3 regions of the Ensifer sp. Root558 genome follow, and region 2 is predicted to be linked to each of the others. Evidence: predicted binding sites of a transcription regulator. Region 2 holds the regulator's gene; each other region holds the start of a gene.
What was found. Region 2 encodes PhoB, which activates phosphate uptake and scavenging genes when phosphate is short. Its sites were predicted from a motif close to TGTCATNNANCTGTCAT; they were not measured.

Region 1: ASD63_RS03810 (UDP-2,3-diacylglucosamine diphosphatase) is a predicted target of PhoB. The motif match lies at 3,233-3,249, and genes of this name have one in related genera.
Region 3: ASD63_RS25135 (DUF2794 domain-containing protein) is a predicted target of PhoB. The motif match lies at 5,183-5,199, and genes of this name have one in related genera.

What each region holds. Positions count from the first base shown of each region.
Region 1 is NZ_LMGC01000001.1:763,378-771,100, reverse strand. Features, by position in the region: gene dgcA (N-acetyl-D-Glu racemase DgcA) at 89-1,072, shown strand; gene ASD63_RS03815 (MFS transporter) at 1,024-2,244, opposite strand; gene ASD63_RS03810 (UDP-2,3-diacylglucosamine diphosphatase) at 2,342-3,181, opposite strand; gene ASD63_RS03805 (NADP-dependent malic enzyme) at 3,355-5,667, shown strand; gene ASD63_RS03800 (LuxR family transcriptional regulator) at 5,938-6,675, shown strand; gene ASD63_RS03795 (acyl-homoserine-lactone synthase) at 6,816-7,460, shown strand; gene ASD63_RS03790 (DUF2865 domain-containing protein) at 7,625-7,723, shown strand, end outside.
Region 2 is NZ_LMGC01000012.1:457,254-464,976, reverse strand. Features, by position in the region: gene ASD63_RS15605 (O-succinylhomoserine sulfhydrylase) at 1-332, shown strand, start outside; gene ASD63_RS35100 (hypothetical protein) at 388-561, opposite strand; gene apaG (Co2+/Mg2+ efflux protein ApaG) at 560-952, shown strand; gene ASD63_RS15595 (Hsp33 family molecular chaperone) at 1,011-2,000, opposite strand; gene argF (ornithine carbamoyltransferase) at 2,301-3,218, opposite strand; gene ASD63_RS15585 (aspartate aminotransferase family protein) at 3,323-4,522, opposite strand; gene ASD63_RS15580 (GcrA family cell cycle regulator) at 4,944-5,465, shown strand; gene phoB (phosphate regulon transcriptional regulator PhoB) at 5,535-6,218, opposite strand; gene phoU (phosphate signaling complex protein PhoU) at 6,421-7,134, opposite strand; gene pstB (phosphate ABC transporter ATP-binding protein PstB) at 7,185-7,723, opposite strand, start outside.
Region 3 is NZ_LMGC01000033.1:250,589-258,311, reverse strand. Features, by position in the region: gene ccmB (heme exporter protein CcmB) at 1-250, opposite strand, end outside; gene ccmA (heme ABC exporter ATP-binding protein CcmA) at 314-964, opposite strand; gene acnA (aconitate hydratase AcnA) at 1,236-3,926, shown strand; gene ASD63_RS25140 (thioredoxin family protein) at 4,132-4,905, shown strand; gene ASD63_RS25135 (DUF2794 domain-containing protein) at 5,220-5,624, shown strand; gene ASD63_RS25130 (GNAT family N-acetyltransferase) at 5,743-6,297, opposite strand; gene ASD63_RS25125 (Bax inhibitor-1/YccA family protein) at 6,421-7,167, opposite strand; gene ASD63_RS25120 (ABC transporter permease) at 7,389-7,723, opposite strand, start outside.

The DNA.
Region 1 (7,723 bases), on a different contig from region 2:
CCGTCATAACGGCTCGCACCTTTGCTGTCACCCGAACGTTGCGGCGCTATGACGCCGGGCCAACAGATTACCTGCCGGAGACGCTTTCATGTCACTTTCCCTCGATGCCACCGTGGAACATTTCCCGATTGCGGGCACGTTTACGATCTCGCGCGGCTCCAAGACGACGGCAAGCGTCGTCACTTGCCGCATCGGAGACGGTGTCCATACGGGCTCCGGCGAATGCGTTCCCTACGGCCGCTACGGCGAGACGATCGACACGGTGCTCGCCGAAATCGCCGCCATCCGCCACCACATCGAGGCCGGGCTCAGCCGCGCCGATCTGCAGCGCGCGATGAAGCCGGGTGCTGCCCGCAACGCCGTCGATTGCGCGCTGTGGGATCTGGAAGCAAAGCAGAAAAACAAGTCGGCCCATGTTCTTGCCGGCATTTCTTCACCGGAAGCATTGACCACGGCCTATACGCTTTCGCTTGCCGAGCCCGACGCGATGCGCGAGCAGGCCGCCAAATATGCCCACCGCGCGCTCCTCAAGGTCAAGGTCGGCACGTCGGATGATGCTGCCCGCATCCGTGCGGTGCGCGCCGGCGCACCGGAAAGCCGCATCATCCTCGACGCCAACGAGGGCTGGACGCCCGAAACGCTTGCCTATCACTTTGCGATCTGCGCCGAGGAACGGATCGACCTGATCGAGCAGCCGCTTCCCGCCGGCCGCGACGAGGCGTTGGCAACGATCGCCCGTCCCGTTCCGATCTGCGCTGATGAAAGCGTGCACGCGACCGGCGACCTCGCTGCTCTCGTCGGGCGTTACGACGCCGTCAACATCAAGCTCGACAAGACCGGCGGCCTGACCGAGGCACTGCGCATGCGCGATGAGGCGGTCTCGCTCGGGCTCAAGGTCATGGTCGGCTGCATGGTCGGCAGTTCGCTCGCGATGGCGCCGGCGATCCTGGTGGCGCAAGGCGCGGATTTCGTCGATCTCGACGGGCCGCTGCTGCTGGCGCAGGATCGCGAGCCCGGCCTGCGCTACGAGGCCTCGCTTGTCTTCCCGCCGGAGCCGCGCCTCTGGGGTTGAAGATACCAGGCGGTGACGGCAAAGCAGCAGCCGGCAAAGGCGACGACCGACATTGAATAGAAGCCGTTCACCCCGTACCAGGCGTAGAAATAGCCGGACAGGAACGTGAAGATCGCGGTGAAGATACCGGTATAGAAGAAGTAGAGCCCCTGCGCCGACGCTTCCTGTGATTCCACCACCCGCTCGACCAGCTTGTGCTGCATGCCGGTGTGCATGATCGCATAGGTGAAAGCGTGGAAGCACTGCAGGATGAAATAGCCGCTGAAGCCGATATCCATCGGGAAGATGATCCAGCGCACCACGGCGAGAAAGCAGCCGGACAGGATCATCACCCAGACGCTGAAACGGCGGCTGATCGCCTTGGCGAAGATGAACATCGTCACTTCCGCCGCGACGCCCGCGCTCCAGAGCAGGCCGATCTCGGTGCCGCTGTAGCCGATGTGCTGCCAATAGATCGCCGAGAAGGCAAAGAGCATCGCGTGGCTGGCGTTGACCAGCGTCACCCCGATCAGCAGCAACTGCAGGTCGAGCTGCCGCAGCGACTTCGGCGGCGGCTCCGTCAATGCCGTGATCGGTGACGGCCGCCGCGGCTTGCCGACTCGTGGCGCGGCATAGGCCATGATGATCGTCAGGCCGAAGCCGATCGCCATCGCCGGCAGCACCATGTCGCTGCCGAAGATGCCCACCATCCAGCCGCCGAGCATCGTCGCGCCGATGAAGGCGACCGAGCCCCAGAGCCGCATATGGGCGTAGTCGAAGCCCCAGCGCCGCACGCCTGAAAGCGCGATCGCCTCAACGATCGGCACATAGGGAGAATAGACGGCCGACTGCAGCGTATAGATCACGAGCACCGGCCAGAATTCGCGGAAATAGAACAGAACCACGGCCGTTGCGAGCGACAGGAAACCGGACCAGATCAGGACGATCGCCCGCTCGCCGAGCCTATCGGCAATGACGCCGGCGATCGGCGCCGTGATGACGCGCACGAACATCGGCAACGCCAGAACGACGCCGATCTCGAAGTCGCTCATCGACAGCGTGCTCAGCCACATCGGGAAATATGGCATCGCGAAGCCGTTGACGATCAGCGGCGCACAGAAGAGCAAAGCAATGCGAAGCGCAAAATGGCGCGGCGGAGGGCCCACATAGGCGGGCGCTTGGAAGGGAATCATCGTCTGACCTGATGGCTGTGCCCAATCTCTAGCACGAGCCGGGCGCCCCTCGCCATAACCTAGTTTTCGCGACAGGAATATCGCTGCGCCGCGAAGGTCAGGCCGCGCGCTGGGTCAGCAGTTGGGCGAGCAGTTTGTCCGCTTCGCCAGAGGCTTCGCCTTCGCTGGCGCCACCGCGCATCTGGTGCCAGGTGATCAGTTCCATCGTGCCGTCGTGGTGCTCGGCAATCGCCGTGCAGCTTTCCACCCAGTCGCCGGTGTTGATGTAGCGGATGTCGCCGATCTCCTCGATGACAGCATGGTGGATATGACCACAGATCACGCCCTGCGCATCGTGACGGCGCGCCTCCTCGGCGACCACCTTCTGGAACTCGCCGATGAAGTTGACGGCGTGCTTGACCTGGAGCTTCGCCCAGGACGAGAACGACCAATAGGGCATGCCGAGACGTCGGCGGACCGCAGCAAGCCCGATATTGATGGCGATCGCCGTGTCGTAGGCCCAATCGCCGAGATAGGCGAGCACGCGGGCGTTGCGCACGACGACGTCGAATTCGTCGCCGTGCAGCACGAGATATTTACGGCCGTCGGCCCCCTCGTGCATGTAGCGTTGCGCCACCTCGATGCCGCCGAAATGCACGCCCGGAAAGTCGCGCAGGAATTCATCGTGATTGCCGGGGATGTAAACGATGCGGGCGCCCTTGCGCGCCTTGCGCAGGAGCTTTTGCACCACGTCGTTGCAGTTCTGCGGCCAGTACCAGCTGCGCTTCAGCCGCCAGCCGTCGACGATGTCGCCGACCAGAACGATCGTCTCCGCTTCATGATGCCGCAGGAAGTCGAGCAGGTAGTCGGTCTTGGCGGCCTTCGAGCCGAGATGGACGTCCGAGATGAACAACGTCCTGAGCTTTCGTACGGAGTTGTCTTGCTGCGCCGCCATCATGCGAGCCTCGTCTTCAGGTTATGCTTTCTGCCTTCGTGAAACCAGACTCGTGTTTCAGGAAGATGACATCAACATTGCGTCACCGGTCCCCCCGCTGAAATCAGCACTGCAAAACTGTACCTCGCTTCGAATTCATGCCAAAAGGCACGACCACGAATGAGGAATGTGAGAGCATGAATACGGGCGACAAGACGAAATCCCATACCGGTCCGGCCAGCGGCGACATCGACCAGCAGGCCCTTTTCTTCCACCGTTACCCACGCCCGGGAAAGCTCGAAATCCAGCCCACCAAGCCGCTCGGCAACCAGCGCGACCTGGCGCTTGCCTATTCGCCAGGGGTTGCAGCCCCCTGCATCGCCATTCGTGACAATCCGGAAACAGCCGCCGATTACACAGCGCGCGCCAACCTGGTCGCGGTCATCTCCAACGGCACGGCCGTCCTCGGTCTCGGCAATATCGGTCCGCTGGCTTCCAAGCCCGTCATGGAGGGCAAGGCCGTCCTCTTCAAGAAATTTGCCGGCATCGACGTCTTCGACATCGAAATCGACGCGTCGAGCATCGAGCGCATGGTCGACGTAATCTCGGCGCTCGAGCCGACCTTCGGCGGCATCAACCTTGAAGACATCAAGGCGCCCGAATGTTTCGAGGTGGAGCGGCGCCTGCGTGAAAAGATGCAGATCCCGGTCTTCCACGACGACCAGCACGGAACTGCGATCATCGTCGCCGCCGCCATCCTCAACGGCCTCGAACTCGCCGGCAAGGACATCGCGACCGCCAAGATCGTCACCTCGGGCGCAGGTGCCGCCGCACTCGCCTGTCTCAACCTTCTCGTGACGCTCGGCGCCAAGCGCGAAAACATCTGGGTCCATGACCTCGAAGGCCTCGTCTACAAGGGCCGCGAGGTACTGATGGACGAATGGAAGTCCGTCTACGAGCAGGATAGCAGCAACCGCGTGCTTGCCGACAGCATCGGCGGCGCTGACGTCTTCCTCGGCCTTTCCGCCGCCGGCGTCCTGAAGCCGGAACTGCTGGCGCAGATGGCCGAAAAGCCGCTGATCATGGCGCTCGCCAATCCGACGCCGGAAATCATGCCGGAAGCCGCCCGCCAAGCCCGTCCGGACGCGATGATCTGCACCGGCCGCTCGGACTTCCCGAACCAGGTCAACAACGTTCTCTGCTTCCCGCATATCTTCCGCGGCGCGCTCGACTGCGGCGCAAGCACGATCAACGAAGAAATGAAGATGGCGGCCGTACGCGCCATCGCCGGTCTTGCCCGCGAAGAGCCTTCCGATGTTGCCGCCCGCGCCTATTCCGGCGAGACCCCGGTCTTCGGCCCGGACTACCTGATCCCCTCGCCGTTCGATCAGCGCCTTATCCTGCGTATCGCGCCGGCGGTTGCGAAGGCAGCCGAGGAAAGCGGCGTCGCCACCCGTCCGATCCAGGACTATGACGCCTATCTCGACAAGCTGAACCGCTTCGTCTTCCGCTCGGGCTTCATCATGAAGCCCGTCTTTGCCGCCGCCAAGAACGCCCAGAAGAACCGGGTTATCTTTGCCGAAGGCGAAGACGAACGCGTGCTGCGCGCCGCCCAGGTGTTGCTCGAAGAAGGCACGGCCCGCCCGATCCTGATCGGCCGTCCGCAGATCATCGAGACGCGCCTGCGTCGCTATGGCCTGCGCATCCGTCCGGATGTCGATTTCGAGGTGGTCAACCCCGAAGGCGATCCGCGCTACCGCGACTATGTCGAGGACTATTTTGCCCTCGTCGGCCGTCTCGGCGTCATCCCGGAAGCCGCCCGCACGATCGTGCGCACCAACACGACCGTCATCGGCGCGCTCTCGGTCAAGCGCGGCGAAGCCGATGCGTTGATCTGCGGCGTCGAAGGGCGCTACAGCAAGCACCTGCGCGACGTATCGCAGATCATCGGCAAGCGCGACGGCGTGCTCGATTTCTCGGCCTTGAGCCTGCTGATCTCGCAGCGCGGCGCAACTTTCTTCACCGACACCTATGTGAGCTACTGCCCGAGCGCCGAAGAGATCGCCCAGACGACGGTCATGGCGGCACAGGAAATCCGCCGCTTCGGCATCACCCCGCGCGCCGCCCTCGTCTCGCATTCGAACTTCGGTTCGCGTGATTCGGAGAGCGCCACCAAGATGCGCACGGCGCTGCAGCTCGTGCGGGAACTCGCGCCCGATCTCGAGGTCGACGGCGAAATGCACGGCGATGCGGCGATCTCGGAAGCGTTGCGCCAGCGCGTCATGCCGGACAGCAGCCTGTCGAGCGAAGCCAACCTGCTGGTCTTCCCCAATCTCGATGCCGCCAACATCACGCTCGGTGTCGTCAAGACCATGACCGACAGCCTGCATGTCGGCCCGATCCTGCTCGGCTCGGCGCTTCCCGCCCATATCCTGTCGCCGTCCGTCACCTCACGCGGCGTCGTCAACATGGCGGCTCTGGCGGTGGTCGAAGCCAGCCATCCGGGTTGAGATGGCAACGCGGAGATCGCCACCGGTCTTCGCTGCATTCGGGCGCCATGCCGGCGCCGGCAAAACCGTATCCGGATGTCGCGCCTGCTTCAGGCGCGGCATCGCTGGTTTTGCAGATCACCCGCGAATCAGCCCCTGTCACGCGGCCGATCGACGACTACAATCAAGGCGTGCACAATTGGTATTACACACCAATCGGGAAAGTTTGCGCTGGACAAAAGGTGAACCTCTAACCATGCTGGGGCCTCGGACGAGATTCGGTGTTGTGGCATGACTGAGCAGCAGGCTGTCCTCGACATGCTGGAAATCCTGGAATGTGGCGGCTGTGTCGAGCCCGCTCATTTCTTCACATTGATGCGTCGAACCTTCCGCATTGCCCATCTTCTCTATCTCGAAGCGGAGCCCTATGCGGACGAGCTCAAGGTTTGCCGGCTGCATCACACCTTCGGCGCCTACGCTGCCGAGATCTACCATGCCCGCAGCCTTCACCGGATCGATCCGATCCTGAAGCTGGCGCTTGGCGGCGTGCGGCCGGTGGAATGGACGATGGCACGGCATCGCTTCCCGGAATGCGAACCGTTGTTCCAGGCAGCCCAGGAAATCGGCATATCCACTGAGGGCGTCGCCTTGCCATTGCCCTCGCCCGCCGGGCGCATGGCGTTGCTCGCAATCAACGTCAACATGACAGCCGGCGAATGGACGACCTATCGCCGCCATCACCTGCGCGATTTCCAGCTGGCCGCCAATCTCTTCCATGCCGCCATGCTGGAGCACGGCGCCATGGCCGGCAGCATTTCGACCCGAGAGATGCGGTTGACCGGCCGCGAGACCGAGGTCCTGACCTGGGCCGCCGCCGGCAAGAGCTATTGGGAAATCGCCACGATCCTCGGCATTTCCGAGCGCACCGTGCGCTTCTTCATGACCAATGCGCGACGCAAGCTGAATGTCGTTTCCAACACTCAGGCTGTGGCACAGGCCGTACGACACGCTCTGATACCCTCCGTTTGACACCCGACAATACGCCTCCACCGAAACCCCTCGAAATCTAGTGGCAAATATCGCGCATTTGAACTGTCGCTAGCGACAGTTACGCAACCGCCGCGAGCCTGACAGCATCGCCCCATCCCCAAACTCGGATGGAGAAAACGATGATCAGGATCCTGAACGGAAAGACCCGCGCACAACACCCGGCGGCCGTCGACGACATGTTCCGGTTGCGCAAGCGCGTCTTCCACGACTTCCTGAAATGGGACGTGCAGACCGAAGGCGACTGGGAAATCGACAACTACGACCAGGCAAACCCGCTCTACGTCCTGTCCTATGCGCCCGATACCGGCCGGCTGCGCGGCGCGCTTCGCCTCCTGCCGACACTCGGCCCAAACATGCTGGACGATACCTTCCCGATCCTGCTTGGCGATAATCCGGAAATCCGCAGCGCTTCGGTCTGGGAATCCAGCCGCTTCTGCATCGAGCCCGAGATCTCGCAGGACCGCGCCTCGAACCAGGTGACGGTCGCGGCCGCCGAACTGATGTGCGGCGTCGGCGAGCTGGGCCTTGCTTCCGGCATCAGCCACATCGTCACGGTGACGGATGTGTTCCTGGAGCGCATGTTCCGGCGCATGGGATGCCCGGGCGAGCGTATCGCCGAACCGCATCGCATCGGCTCCGTTTTCGCGGTTGCCGTCGCCTGGGAAGTAACGCCGGATCTGCTCACGCGGATGAAGGCGGTCGCTGCCATCGAAGGTACCGTGCTCGAACGTCCGATGTCGCTGGAAACCGCCCGCGCCGCCTAAGCGCGTCAGTCGATCTGCGCTGTTAACGCAAACCGTCGCTTGTCGTTGCACGATCACCGACAAGCTCTATGATGGAGGCGAAACAGGAATGCCGCTGGCAGCCACCCGCAGAAGGTCGGCGCCGACCTGGCAACAGGAAGAGACTTTCGCCCGTGTTCACGCGCATGAAACACGTCGCTGCGGCCCTTGTGCCTCTGGTTCTGATCGGTGCCGGTCCGTCACTGGCATCGACGGCCTGCGACCGACTGAACGCGCGGCTCGCG
Region 2 (7,723 bases):
TCTATCCTGGCCGCAAGGATCATCCGCAGGCCGACATCATCGCCAAGCAGATGACCGGCGGATCGACGCTCGTCGCCTTCGAACTGAAGGGCGGCAAGGATGCAGCCTTCGCGCTGCAGAATGCGCTGGAGATCGTGCGCATCTCCAACAACCTCGGCGACAGCAAGAGCCTGATCACCCATCCGGGAACGACCACGCACAAGAACCTGACCGACGAGGCCCGCGAAGAGCTCGGCATTTCCGCCGGAACCGTGCGCTTCTCGGCCGGCATCGAGGACAGCGACGATGTGGTGGAAGATTTCGCCCGCGCGCTGAAGGCCGTGAAGGCCTGATTTTACGAAGACACGGCCGCCGTGATCAACGGCGGCCGACGCCCCTTGCCGGCCGTCACGAGATGGTTTCCGGCGGCGCGGCGCCAAGGTGCCAGGCACGTTTCACCCGCTCGATCGCGTCAGCACGGCCATCCGTCCCATCATGGGATCGCACAATCTTGCCGTTATTCTTGACGAAACCATCTTGCTGTAGAATACCCTGAAAGACCTGAAGCAAGGTGATGCCCATGTATCGCGCTTTGACCCGCGACATAGAAGTTACGGTGGAGCCGTACTATCTCGAAGAGCAGTCGGATCCCGATGACGGCCGCTATGTCTGGGGCTATCGCATCGTCATCTCAAACCACTCGGACGCATCCGTGCGGTTGATGACGCGCTACTGGCACATTACCGATGAGAACGGGCAAGTCGACGAGGTCAGCGGTCCGGGCGTCATCGGCGAGCAGCCGCTGCTCAATCCCGGCGATACCTATGAGTATTCGTCCGGATGCCCTCTGGATACGCCCTCAGGCGTCATGTTCGGCCACTACAGCATGGAATCGGAAGGCGGAGAGACCTTCAACGTTGCCATCCCCGCCTTCTCGCTCGATTCACCCGGGCTCGTGCGCACCCTGAACTGAAGCGCGTCCTTCGGACTAGCGTCGCTCTTAATCGCGGCCAGTCGACCGGAAGCGCCCGCTACTGCGGGCGCACCTCGCTTGCTTCGAAGCGATAGGTCGTCGAGCAGAACTCGCAGGTCACCTTGACTTCGCCATCGTCGATGGTGCTTTCGAGGTCGTCCGTGCTCAGATTGGACAACACCGACTGCAGCTTCTCGCGCGAGCAGCTGCAACGGTCGTAGACCGCCTGCGGTTCGTAGACGCGGACGCCGCGCTCGTGGAACAGGCGATAGAGCAACCGCTCGGTTCCGACCATCGGATCGGTCAACTCGTCCATGTCGATCGTTTCGACCATCACCTTGGCTTCGGCCCAGAGATCGTCGTCCCCGAACGCGCTTTCACCATCATCGCCATCACCGCCGGAAAGGTCGGGCTGGCGCATGCGTTCCGGCGCTTCCGGCAGGAACTGGGCGACCATGCCGCCGGCGCGCCAGCGATGGCGCGGCTTGCCGTTTTCGTCGCGATCGAGAAGCTCGGCCACGCCAAGGCGCACCTTGGTCGGGATCTGCTCCGACTGTCGGAAATAGACGCCGGCGATTTCTTCCAGCGTCGCTCCGTCGAGCGCAACGATCCCCTGGTAACGCTGGGTATGGGCGCCCTGGTCGATGGTGAAGGCGAGCACGCCCTTTCCGAGCAGCTCGTGCGAAAGGGTCCGGCCGTCCTTTTCGGCAGCGGCAAGCGCTTCCTGATCGTAGCGGGCATAGGCGCGCACGCGATCCGGCGTCGAGAAATCAGCGACCACCAGATCGACAGGGCCATCGCCCTGGGTCTGGACGATCAGCTTGCCTTCAAACTTCAGCGAGGTCCCGAGCAACACGGTGAGTACGACGGTTTCAGCAACCAGGCGCGCGACCGGAAGCGGATAGTTGTGGCGCTCGAGGATTGCGTCCAGCATGGGGCCGAGCTGCACGGCGCGGCCGCGCACGTCGAGGCCTTCCACCTGGAAAGGCACGACGTGATCGTCACCGGCAAAGTCGAACTCACCAAGCCCTGGCGTCATGTCAGTCATGTCTTGCTCCTTGCCTTCAGCCACCAAGCTGCACCAGAGATATTGCTATCCCCGCGCAACGTGCTCGCTGTCTCAGTTGATCCCGCGATAAACGGATTGTCCACCAGGTATGTGCCGCCGCCATAGCAACGCACCACCTCGACGGTTGCGCGCTCACTACTTTCAGGAGCGCCCGTATGCCGCCTAAATCGTGTCGCACGTGGACAATGTCAAGTGCGGTGAACACGCCCTATATGGCGCACGCTCGGCGGAGCGCACGGAAGCCTCTTCGCCGCCGTCGCGCGCGACCGGGCAGCCGGCTCAGACGAGCCCCATGCACCAGGCAATGACCGACTTCTGTGCGTGCAGCCGGTTTTCCGCCTCGTCGAAGACCACCGACTGCGGGCCGTCGATGACCTCGTCGGTGACCTCTTCGCCGCGGTGCGCCGGCAGGCAGTGCATGAACAGCGCATCGGAGGCCGCACGCTTCATCAGCGCTTCATTGACCTGGTAGGGCTGGAAGACGTTGTGCCCGCGGGCGCGATGTTCCTGGTTCATCGAGATCCAGGTGTCGGTCACGACGCAATTGGCGTCGGCGACGGCCTGTTCGGCGTCATGACACAAAAGGACCTCGCCGCCATTGTTGCGCGCCCAGTTCAGGAACTTGTCCTGCGGCTCGGACCCGAGCGGCACGGCCATGTTCATGCGGTATCCGAAGCGGGCAGAACCTTCGATCAGCGAATGCAGCACGTTATTGCCGTCGCCGGTCCAGGCAATCGTCTTGCCCTTTACCGGACCGCGATGCTCCTCGAAGGTCAGGATATCGGCCATGATCTGGCAGGGGTGCGTATCGTCGGTCAGGCCGTTGATGACCGGGACCGTCGCATGCTCGGCCAGTTCCAGAAGGCGGCGATGGTCGGTGGTGCGGATCATGATGGCGTCGACGTAACGCGAGAGCACCTTGGCCGTGTCGCCGATCGTCTCGGCGCGGCCGAGCTGCATTTCGGTGCCTGACAGAAACAGGGTTTCGCCGCCGAGCTGGCGCATGCCGACATCGAAGGAAACGCGGGTGCGGGTGGAGGGCTTTTCGAAGATCATCGCCAGCATCTTGCCGGCGAGCGGCTTCTCGGCAGTTCCGGCCTTGGTCGCCGCCTTTCGGACGCGCGCATCGTCGATGATCGTCCGGAGGTCGGCGGCCGTCATGGCCGAAAGATCGAGAAAATGTCTGGTGCCTGCCATCGTACTCGGTTCCTGTCTGAAAAATCGGTCCCTGGTGCGGCACGCTATCGACGTGCCCGCACGAAGGTCATTCTAACGCCTTAGTCGTCCCTGGGTCGCTACCTTCAGGCCGCGGCGTTGCCGCTTGCCTTGCGAACCGCCTCGGCGGCGCGTTCGATACGTGCGAGCCCCTCGCGCGCCTCTTCCGCCGTCACGGTCAGCGGCGGCAGCAGACGCAGCACATTTTCGCCCGCCGGCACGGCCAGGAGCTTTTCGGCGCGGATTTCCTTCAGCAGATCGGCCGAAGGGCCCTTCACCTTGATGCCCAGCATCAAACCGTCACCGCGGATGTCCTCGATGACATCAGGGAAGCGGTCCTTGAGCGACGCAAGGCCCTGGCGGAAGACCAGCGCGACATCGCGCACATGCGTCAGGAATCCGTCGGCCAGAACGACGTCGAGCACGGCGTTGCCGACGGCCATGGCCAGCGGGTTGCCGCCATATGTGGAGCCATGCGTGCCCGCCACCATACCAGATGCGGCTTCCTCAGTCGCGAGGCAGGCGCCGAACGGGAAGCCACCGCCGATACCCTTGGCGACCGCCATGATATCCGGACGGATATCCGCCCATTCATGGGCAAACAGCTTGCCGGTACGGCCGACGCCGGTCTGGACCTCGTCGAGGATCAAAAGCAGGCCGAACTCGTCGCAGAGCGCGCGCAGTTCCTGCATGAATTCCTTGGTCGCCGGACGGATGCCGCCCTCGCCCTGGATCGGCTCGATCAGGATCGCTGCGGTTTCCTCGGTGATCGCATTCTTGACCGCGGCGATGTCGCCGAACGGAACCTGGTAGAAGCCCGGCGCCTTCGGCCCGAAACCTTCGATGTATTTCTGCTGACCACCGGCGGCGATCGTCGCGATCGTGCGGCCGTGGAAGGCGCCTTCGAAGGTGATGACGTGGAACTTCTCCGGGTGGCCCTTGGAGAAGTGGTAACGCCGTGCCGTCTTGATGGCGCATTCCAGCGCTTCCGCGCCCGAATTGGTGAAGAAGACCTTGTCGGCAAAGGTCACCGCCGTCAGCCGGCGGCCGAGGCTTTCCTGGCCCGCAATTTCATAAAGGTTGGACAGGTGCCAGACCTTGTCGGCCTGCGCCTTCAGCGCTTCGACCAGGTGCGGGTGCGCGTGGCCGAGCGAGTTCACGGCAACGCCGGCACCGAAATCGAGATAACGCGTGCCGTCTTCGGCGATCAGCCAGGCGCCCTCTCCTCGCTCGAAACGCAACGGCGCGCGCATGTAGGTATCATAAAGCGGCGTGGTTGCAGTCATGCGAGGCTCTCCTTCACTCCAGATCGACATCGATCCCGCGCCTCACGCGGGCCGATAAAAATCAAAAATGCCGCCTTTCGGCGGCGCAGGCACTATTCCCATTTCGCGCTGCAATGTCAACAAAACCAAGCCTTGCAGCGCAACATCAAGGGTCGATTCCTGGCAGCAGAAAAATCGTCCGGGAGGGCTTGCAAAAATGCAACGCTGGCCGAGCAAGTTGGGGAAAACTACGAAATCGATTCGGCCTGATTCCCGGGACTCTTGCCACAGAGTCCAGCGGTCAGTACGTTAACATTCAATTACTAGACGCATGCGGCGGACCTAGTCACCAAAAGAGTTATCGCGTTTGCAACCCCGGGGTTTAGCCGGGGTGCGGTGAGGGATTCTGCCATCCCCAACGCTGAGAACGGAGAGTGCAGAAATGAACTGGACTGACGAGCGGGTGGAGAAACTGAAGAAGCTTTGGTCCGAGGGCCTGAGCGCAAGCCAGATCGCGGCACAGCTCGGCGGCGTCAGCCGTAACGCTGTCATCGGCAAGGTTCACCGCCTGAGCCTGCCAGGTCGCGCCAAGGCCGGCGGCAGCACCACGACGGCAGCCCGTCCGAAGCGCCCGACTTCGGCACCGCGCGCACCGAACTACGCTTCGCGCGTTTCGACCCGCCCGGTTGCACGCGCGGCCGGCGCTGTCGTTCTCAAGGAAGAAATCGAAGTCGATCTCGTTGCCGAGCAGGATTTCAGCACCCGCACCGACGTTGTCGTGCCGATGTCGCGCCGCCTCGAGCTGACCCAGCTCACCGAGCGCACCTGCAAGTGGCCGATCGGCGACCCGCTGAAGGAAGAGTTTCACTTCTGCGGCAACGATTCCCCGGAAGCCTCGCCTTACTGCACCTTCCATGCTCGGCTGGCCTACCAGCCGTCGGGGGAGCGCCGCAGGGCTCGCTAAGAAGCTGGACCGCATTGATAAAGGAAGGGGCCGATCGGCCCCTTTTTTTGTTGGCGACTTTCAGACCGCTCAGCTTTCGAGCGAATAGCCGGCGCCGCGAACGGTGCGGATGACGTCGGGCATGTTCGAGAAGTTCAGAGCCTTGCGCAGACGACCGACATGCACGTCGACGGTGCGCTCGTCGACATAGATGTCATGCCCCCAGACGCCATCCAGAAGCTGCGAGCGAGAGAAGACGCGGCCCGGCGAGGACATGAGGAACTCCAGAAGACGGAACTCGGTCGGGCCGAGGCGCACTTCGCGGCTGCGGCGATGAACGCGGTGGGTCTCGCGGTCGAGTTCGATGTCGCCGCAGCGAAGCAGCGTCGAGAGCACCTCGGGCTTTGCCCGGCGCAGCATCGCCTTGACGCGCGCCATCAGCTCCGGCGTCGAGAAGGGCTTGACCACGTAGTCGTCGGCACCCGTCGCCAGACCCCGGACGCGCTCGCTTTCCTCGCCTCGCGCCGTCAGCATGATGATCGGCAGACGTTCGGTCTCCGGACGCTGGCGCAGCCGACGGCAAAGTTCAATGCCGGAAACACCGGGCAGCATCCAGTCGAGGATAAGCAGGTCGGGCAGCCGCTCCTGAAGCCGGATCTCCGCCTCGTCGCCCCGCAGGATCGTATCGACGTCGAAGCCCTCGGCTTCCAGATTGTAACGCAGCAGAACGCTCAGCGCCTCTTCGTCTTCGACTACGGCGATTTTTGGCAACATCAGGTAACGTCTCCTTACCGCGGGCGGCCTTTGGGCTCATCGGCCCGGCCGGCGCTCAGACACTCTAAATCTGGAGCACATCCGCCGTTTTCAAAGGCGGGGCGAAAACCGCATGCTTCAGATACAGGAATTCGGGGCCGCGACCGAAGCCGCGACCGGATCAGATTTCAAAGGGCATGCATGCTTACGGCGCGCTTGGCGCTCAGTCGTTGACCGAGCCCAGCGTCGACGTGGTGTCATCCTTCGGACGCTCGCCTTCCGGCTGAGCACCCGTCGCCATGTAATAGATCGTCTCAGCGATATTGGTCGCGTGGTCGCCGATGCGCTCGATGTTCTTGGCGCAGAACAGAAGATGCGTGCAGGGCGTGATGTTGCGCGGATCTTCCATCATGTAGGTCAAGAGCTCACGGAACAGCGAGGTGTAGATCGCGTCGATCTCTTCGTCACGCTCGCGGATGCTGTTGGCCTTTTCCGGCGAGCGCGAGGCGTAGACGTCGAGCACTTCCTTGAGCTGGACGAGAGCGAGCTCTGCCAGATGCTCGAGGCCACGGGCGAGCTTGCGCGGAATGCCGGAGCCGGCGACCGCGATCACGCGCTTGGCGGTGTTCTTGCCGAGGTCGCCGACGCGTTCCAGATCGGAGGCGATGCGGATCGACCCCATGATCTCACGCAGGTCGGCGGCGACCGGCTGACGCTTGGCGATCGTGACGATCGCCTTCTCACCGATCTGGCGCTCGGCGTCGTCGAGGACGGTGTCGTCCGAGATCACCTTCTGTGCGAGAGCCAGATCGGAGTTGACCAGCGCGCGAACGGACTCGGCGACCATCTGTTCGGCGAGGCCGCCCATCTCCGAGATGCGGCGCGTCAGGTACTTCAGTTCTTCGTCATAGGCGGACATGATATGCATGGACATGATCGTCGATCCTTACGGGCGCTTTGCAGTTACTGTTGCAGCCTTATGCGGCCTCAGCCGAAGCGGCCCATGATGTAATCCTGGGTGCGCTGGTCATCCGGATTGGTGAACATCTTGTCGGTGTCGTTCTCCTCGACGAGATTGCCGAGGTGGAACATGGCGGTGCGCTGCGAAACGCGGGCGGCCTGCTGCATCGAGTGGGTCACGATGACGATCGTGAAGTTCGTGCGCAGCTCGTGGATCAGTTCCTCGACCTTGGCCGTCGCGATCGGATCGAGAGCCGAGCACGGCTCGTCCATGAGGATGACTTCCGGGCTCACGGCGACGGCACGCGCGATGCAGAGACGCTGCTGCTGACCACCGGAAAGGCCGGTGCCGGGCTCCTGCAGACGATCCTTTACCTCGTTCCACAGACCGGCCTTCTGCAGGCTGGTCTCGACCACCTCGTCAAAGTCGGCCTTGGTGCGGGCAAGTCCGTGAATCCGCGGGCCGTAGGCGACGTTGTCGTAGATCGACTTCGGGAACGGGTTCGGCTTCTGGAAGACCATGCCGACGCGGGCGCGCAGTTCGACGACGTCGATCGTCGGGTCGT
Region 3 (7,723 bases), on a different contig from region 2:
CCTGCATCAGCATCAGGTCGAGCGAGCCGTCGTCGCGCTCCGCCTGGAACAGCCGGTCGAGGCCGAGCAGCGAGGCGAGCAGCGCGCCGATCCACAGGATCGCCGGACCGATGCGCGAAAGCAGGTTCAGGTCGGGACCGACACCGAAGGGAATGACTGCCACCACAGTCATGAAGAAGAGCACGCCGATCATCGCCCCGCCGCCGGCGCGGATCGACAGTTTGAGATCGCGGAAAAAGAGCGCGATCATAGCGGCAACCTCCGGATCGGCACGCGCGCGTTTTCCGACAATGGGCTTCCAGGCATTGCGACCCTATGCATCATGCCAGTGATCTCCTGCCAGATGCTCGAACCCCGTCATGTGCAGCTCCTTCGTGCGGTCGAGCCCGAGTGGCTGGTGGGTCGCCGCAATGACGATGCCGCCTTTGCCAAGATGCGCCTTCACCAGATCGGCAAACAGCCGGTCGGCGCCGGCGTCAAGCGCTGCGGTCGGCTCGTCGAGGATCCAGATCGGGCGATAGGCAATGACCAACTTGGCCATCGCCATGCGCCGCTGCTGGCCGGCCGAAAGATAACCGAAGGGCAGATGGGCGATATCGGGCAGGCCGACCGCTTCGACCGCCTCGGTGAGCGTGGCGCCGCGCCCCCCGGGCGAATCACCCATGAAGTCTCGCCAGAAGGAAAGATTTTCCGCGACGGTCAGTTCGCGCTTCATCGCGTTGCGGTGTCCGAGATAGTGGCTGAGCTCGGATGGATGGGCGATTTCCGGGGGGCCATTCTCAAGTTTCAGGTGCCCGCTTTCGGGCCTCAACAACCCCGCCAGAACCCGCAGCAAAGTGGACTTGCCGGAGCCGTTCGGACCCGTCACGACAAGGGCTTCCGAGGCGTCGAGAATAAAGGAAATATCGTTAAAAATCAGGTCCTCACCGCGCTTCGCGCTCAACCCTTCAGCCATGAGGCGCATGAATTTTCAGCTTCCCTTCACTCTCTTTGTCGCAGGGCAAAAAAAAGTCCCGTTTCGACCTTCGTTGCTCTGGCACGTTTTGGAGAAATTATCTATAAGGCGGCCAACACGCCAGCGGTCGGCGTGAATTTCATCCTAGCGCCGAACATGGAATGAATTTCCACGTACGGACAGCGGAAATGGCCGCACCCGCATCCCAATTCGCGCTTCACAGGCGCTCGGGCGTTCGTACGTCAGTTTTTGGCGATCAGACGGAACGGGGTATTATCCAGTGTCCAAATCCCTAGACAGCTTCAATTGTCGCTCCACGCTCACCGTCAACGGTGTCGACTACGTCTATTACAGCCTGCCCAAGGCTGAGGCGAACGGTCTCGCCGGCGTTTCCAAGCTGCCCTATTCGATGAAGGTTCTGCTCGAGAACCTGCTGCGCAACGAAGATGGCCGCTCCGTCACCAAGAAGGACATCGAGAACGTTGCCGCCTGGCTCAACGACAAGGGCACGGCTGAAAACGAAATCGCCTATCGTCCGGCCCGCGTTCTGATGCAGGACTTCACCGGCGTGCCTGCTGTCGTCGACCTCGCGGCGATGCGCGACGCCATGGTCTCGCTCGGTGGCGACCCGGAAAAGATCAACCCGCTCGTTCCCGTCGACCTCGTCATCGACCACTCCGTCATCGTCGACGAATTCGGCACCCCGAACGCCTTTGCCCGCAACGTCGAGCTCGAGTACGAGCGCAACGGCGAGCGCTACCGCTTCCTGAAGTGGGGCCAGCAGGCGTTCAAGAACTTCCGCGTCGTTCCGCCCGGCACCGGCATCTGTCACCAGGTCAATCTGGAGTATCTGGGCCAGACCGTCTGGACCCGTGAAGAAGATGGCGTCGTCACCGCCTACCCGGACACCTGCGTCGGCACCGACAGCCACACCACCATGATCAACGGTCTCGGCGTTCTCGGCTGGGGCGTGGGCGGCATCGAAGCGGAAGCTGCCATGCTCGGCCAGCCGGTCTCCATGCTCCTGCCTGAGGTCATCGGCTTCAAGCTCACCGGCAAGCTCAAGGAAGGCGTCACCGCGACCGACCTCGTGCTTATGGTCGTGCAGATGCTGCGCAAGAAGGGCGTTGTCTCGAAGTTCGTCGAATTCTTCGGCCCGGGCCTCGACAACATGACGCTCGCCGACCGCGCCACCATCGGCAACATGGGTCCGGAATACGGCGCCACCTGCGGCTTCTTCCCGGTCGACAGCGAAACCATCAACTACCTCACCATGTCCGGCCGTGAAGAGCAGCGCATCGCGCTGGTCGAAGCCTATTCCAAGGCTCAGGGCATGTGGCGTGACGGTGACGGTTCCGAGCTCGTCTTCACCGACACCCTCGAACTCGACCTCGGCGACGTCGTTCCGGCCATGGCTGGCCCGAAGCGTCCGGAAGGTCGCATCCCGCTCGAAAGCATCGCATCGGGCTTCGCAACCTCGCTTGAAGGCGACTACAAGAAGCCGGGCCAGCTTTCGAACCGCTATGCCGTCGAAGGTACCGATTTCGATCTCGGCCATGGCGACGTTGCCATCGCTGCGATCACGTCCTGCACCAACACCTCCAACCCGTCGGTCCTGATCGCTGCCGGCCTGCTCGCCCGCAACGCGGTTGCCAAGGGCCTGAAGTCCAAGCCGTGGGTCAAGACCTCGCTCGCACCGGGATCGCAGGTCGTCGGCGAATACCTCGCCAAGTCCGGCCTGCAGAAGGACCTCGACGCGCTCGGCTTCAACCTCGTCGGCTTCGGCTGCACGACCTGCATCGGCAACTCCGGCCCGCTGCCGGCGCCGATCTCGAAGACGATCAACGACAAGGGCCTGATCGCCGCCGGCGTTCTCTCGGGCAACCGTAACTTCGAAGGCCGCATCTCGCCGGACGTCCAGGCGAACTACCTCGCTTCGCCGCCGCTCGTCGTCGCCTACGCGCTTGCAGGTTCCGTCCAGAAGGACCTGACCAACGAGCCGCTCGGCGAAGACCAGGACGGCAAGCCGGTCTTCCTCAAGGACATCTGGCCGACCTCCAAGGAAATCCAGGAGTTCATCTTCAAGTACGTCACCCGCGAACTTTACGCGACCAAGTACGCCGACGTGTTCAAGGGCGACGAAAACTGGCAGGCCGTTCAGGTTCCTCCGGGCCAGACCTATGCCTGGGACGACGGTTCGACCTACGTGCAGAACCCGCCCTACTTCGTCGGCATGGGCAAGTCCGGTTCGGGCATCTCCGACATCAAGGGCGCCCGCGTGCTTGGTCTCTTCGGCGACAAGATCACCACCGACCACATCTCGCCGGCCGGTTCGATCAAGGCGGCCTCGCCGGCCGGTGCCTACCTCATCGGTCACGGCGTCGGCGTTGCCGACTTCAACCAGTACGGCACGCGTCGTGGCAACCATGAGGTGATGATGCGCGGCACGTTTGCCAACATCCGCATCCGCAACCACATGCTCGGCCCGAACGGCAAGGAAGGTGGCTACACCATCCACTATCCGTCCAAGGAAGAGATGTCGATTTACGACGCCGCCATGCAGTACAAGGAAGAGGGCGTTCCGCTCGTCATCTTCGCCGGCGTCGAATACGGCAACGGTTCGTCGCGCGACTGGGCTGCCAAGGGCACCAACCTGCTCGGCGTCAAGGCCGTCATCGCGCAGTCCTTCGAGCGTATCCACCGCTCGAACCTCGTCGGCATGGGCGTCATTCCCTTCGTCTTCGAGGAAGGCACGACCTGGGAATCGCTGGGCCTCAAGGGCGATGAGATCGTCACGATCGAAAACCTCGCCAATGTCCAGCCGCGCGAAAAGCGCGTTGCCAAGGTAACCTACGGCGACGGCAGCGTGAAAGATGTGCCGCTCGTCTGCCGTATCGATACGCTGGATGAAGTGACCTACGTCAACAACGGTGGCATCCTGCAGACGGTTCTGCGCGACCTCGCCGCTTAATCGCGCGAGCGCATACAAGGCTCTGGAGCCGGGACGCCGAAAGGCGCCCCGGCTCTTTCTTTGAGGTGCACCGGCCAGCGATCGGGTGCTGGATCGCGCTCACTTGCCACCTCACTCCAACGTGACTTCCCGTTGATGCAGGGGCGTCGTATGTAGTGAACTCCCCCACAAGGAGTAGGCCGCTGGCCGGTAACGAAGTGACGCCATGACATCCGCAGACCGTTCTTTCATTCGCCCTGTTGCACTGGCTTTCGGGCTGCTCGCAGCCGCCGGTGCCCCTGCCGGGGCGCAGGAGAAACAGGCGGTCAAGGGCGTTGTCGAACTGTTCACCAGCCAGGGCTGTTCGTCCTGTCCGCCGGCGGATGCGGCGCTGAAGTCGCTGGTCGACGAAGGCGATGTGGTGGCGCTCGCCTATCACGTCGACTACTGGAACTATCTCGGCTGGGCCGACACGCTGGCATCGAAGGAAAACACCGAGCGGCAATATGCCTATGCGCGCATGCTCGGGCGCAACGGCGTCTACACGCCCCAGGCAATCCTGAACGGCCGCGACCACTTGAACGGCGGCAACTTGCAGGCAATCAAGACGCGGCTGGAAACGATGAAGGCGGAAGGCAAAGGGCTTGCCGTTCCCGTCGGCGCCAAGATCCTCGGCGAAGAAATCCAGATCACCATCGGTAGCGGCATCGGCAAGGCCAATGTCGTCGTCGTCTATTTCGACCGCGCCAAGATCGTGAAGATGGAGAAGGGGGAGAACAGCGGCAAGGAAGTCCCCTATTGGCATGCGGTGCGTGACATACAGACGATCGGCATGTGGGACGGCCAGCCCGCGTCCTTCACGCTGCCGGCGACGGTGCTGACCGAGCGCCCGGGAAACAGCGGCTGCGCGATCCTGCTGCAATCGATGAAGGACAAGGAAACGCCGGGTGCCATCATCGGCGCTGCGGCCGTGCTCGCCGGCCCTCAGGGCAAATTGTAGGGACGGCGAAGCGCAAGGGGTTGGTTCGGCCCGGCAGCATCGAGGGGCTGGGGCTGAGGGTTCGAAGTTACCGGACCGAACCGGCCATAACTGCGTTCGGTGAACTCCCGCAGCATGACGATCTGACCGGACATACGGTGGCAACGACTCTGTCCGTCAGCGCCCGCGAGTTTTGCGATGAATTGGGGCGCCGGTTTGACTGAAATGGGGCAGAGGCAAGAAATGACCTCATCGTCCCATGGCTTCCAGCTTGCTTTTCGGCTCGTGTCAGGCACACTGTAATCGTTCTGTCACAACAGAAGGCCGGATTGCCGATGACCGATGAGCCGGATTTGCCGCAAGGCGAGGCGCGCCATCAGCGCGAGACCACTTCCGAAGTGGTCGTCGATCTTCACGAATACAAGAACGCCAAGAACGCTCCCCCCATCACTTTCCATCGCCGCGAATTGGATCAGATCCTGTGGGTCTACGGCCGTATGGTCGGCGAAGGCGAGTGGCGGGACTACGCGATCGACCACCTGAGGGACCGCGCGGTCTTCTCAGTGTTCAAGCGTTCGGGCGAAATGCCGCTCTACCGGATCGAGAAGAACCCGAAACTGGCCGCGAAACAGGGCGCCTATAGCGTGCTGAACATTCACGGCACGATCCTGAAGCGCGGTCACGAGCTCGCCCAGGTGCTCAAGGTATTCGACAAGGTGCTGAGGCTGGTGGAAACCTGACCAGCGGGAAAGGGTGCCATCAGGAGACGCACGCCGACGTCACGGGCAGCAACGGCACGACCTGCCTACGGCGCGCTGCGAGGCGCTTCGCCGACTGACATTTTTCAGCAAGCGATGGTCACTGGTAGAGGGTGTCCGGATAGACGTCTTCCGGCGGGTCGGTCGCCTGGCCCTCGCCGAGCGCGAGCTGCATGATCGTCGTGTCGAGCCAGCGGCCATGCTTGAAGCCGGTCGCTTTCATCGTGCCCTGGAGTTCGAAGCCGAGCGACCGGTGCACGGCGATCGAGGCCGGATGGGCACCGCCGATCACCGCGACCATCTGGCGGAAGCCGAGTTCCGTGCAACGCCGGACGAGTTCGACCAGCAGCGCCTTGCCGGCACCCTTGCCGCGCGCTTCCGGCGCCAGGTAGATGGAATCCTCGACCAGGAAGCGATAGGCCGTGCGCGTGCGGAAGCCGGATGCGTAGGCATAGCCGATGATCGTCCCGCCCGCGTCTACCGCAACCATGTACGGGTAGCCGCTGCCGATGATCGTTTCGAACCGCGCCCGCATCTCCTTTTCGGATGGCGGGTTGATCTCGTAGGTCGCAACCCCGTGCAACACGGATTCGCGATAGATCTCGGTGATGACGGGAAGATCGGCCAGGGTGGCGTCGCGCAGGGTCAGGGACATGGCTAAAGACTTTGATCCCAAGGTTTCGTCGTCCTTTCACTCCCACGGAGCCCGGACGCTTTCAAGCTGCTTCAGCAAACAAAAAAGGCGGCCGAAGCCGCCTTTTCCGTCTGCTGTTCAGACTTAGTTGTTCCGGTTGCCCATGAACTGGAGCAAGAACATGAACAGGTTGATGAAGTCGAGATAGAGCGTCAGCGCGCCCATGATCGCCTTGCGGCCGGCAACGGTGCTGTCATCGGCTTCGTAGTACATTTCCTTGATCTTCTGCGTGTCGTAGGCGGTGAGGCCAGCGAAGATCAGCACGCCGATCACGCTGATCGCGAAGGCGAGCGCCGAAGAGGCGAGGAAGATGTTGACGATCGACGCGATGATGACGCCGAACAGACCCATGATCAGGAACGAGCCCATGCCGGACAGGTCCTTCTTCGTGGTGTAGCCGTAAAGCGACAGGGCGCCGAACGAGGCGGCCGTCACGAAGAACGTCTGAACGATGCTCTGGCCGGTGTAGATCAGGAAGATCGACGACAGCGACAGGCCCATCAGGGCCGCATAGATCCAGAACGTCGTCTGCGCGGCAGAAACGCTCATGCTATTGATGCGGAAGCTCATGAAGAACACGAGCGCCAGCGGCGCCAGCATCACCACCCACTTCAGCGGGCTCGTATAGATCGCAGCACCAAAGGCAGTCAGCTGGCCATCCGAAAACGCCATTTGGAAGGCCAGGTAGGCCGCGACGCCAGTGATCGCCAGACCAAGCGCCATCAGGTTGTAGACCTTCAGCATGTATGCGCGAAGGCCTTCGTCAATCACGGCACCCGCCTGAGCGCCGGCGGGCGACATTCGGGTTTGGTAATTTCTCAGATCAGCCATTGTTTCCTCATTCAAGCTCCGGTGGAAGTTACGGTGTCGGGCGGCGAATATCGCCCTGGAAGATGAGCTTCCACGCCCAGGCGCCGCTGCGGAGCTCCAGCATGCCTGTGGACAAATATGATGCCGAAACCCGCTGCACACAAGACCCGGCACTCCCGGATTCCGTTGCACCGGACCGATTCAGACCGGCGCAATAGGGATTTACGGTTAACTCGGCCCGGTCAAAGTTCGCGCAGGACCGGCGCCGCCTTCTGCCCGAGAATGCGCCATGTACCGGCAAGTCCGATGCCGACCGTCATCACCAGCGCTGCCACAACCGTCACGATCGCCACGTCGGGCAGGAAGCTCGACGGCAGCGTCATGATGCGGTTGACGACGAACCAGGCGGCGATACCGCCGGCAAACAGCGCAAAAACTGCGGTTGCAAGACCGAGGATCGCGTATTCGTAGCTGAACGCCTTGATCAGCGTCACCCGCGTTGCCCCCAGCGTCTTCAGGACCACCGCATCATGGACGCGCGCCCGGTTGCCGGCCGCAAGCGCGCCGGCCAGCACCA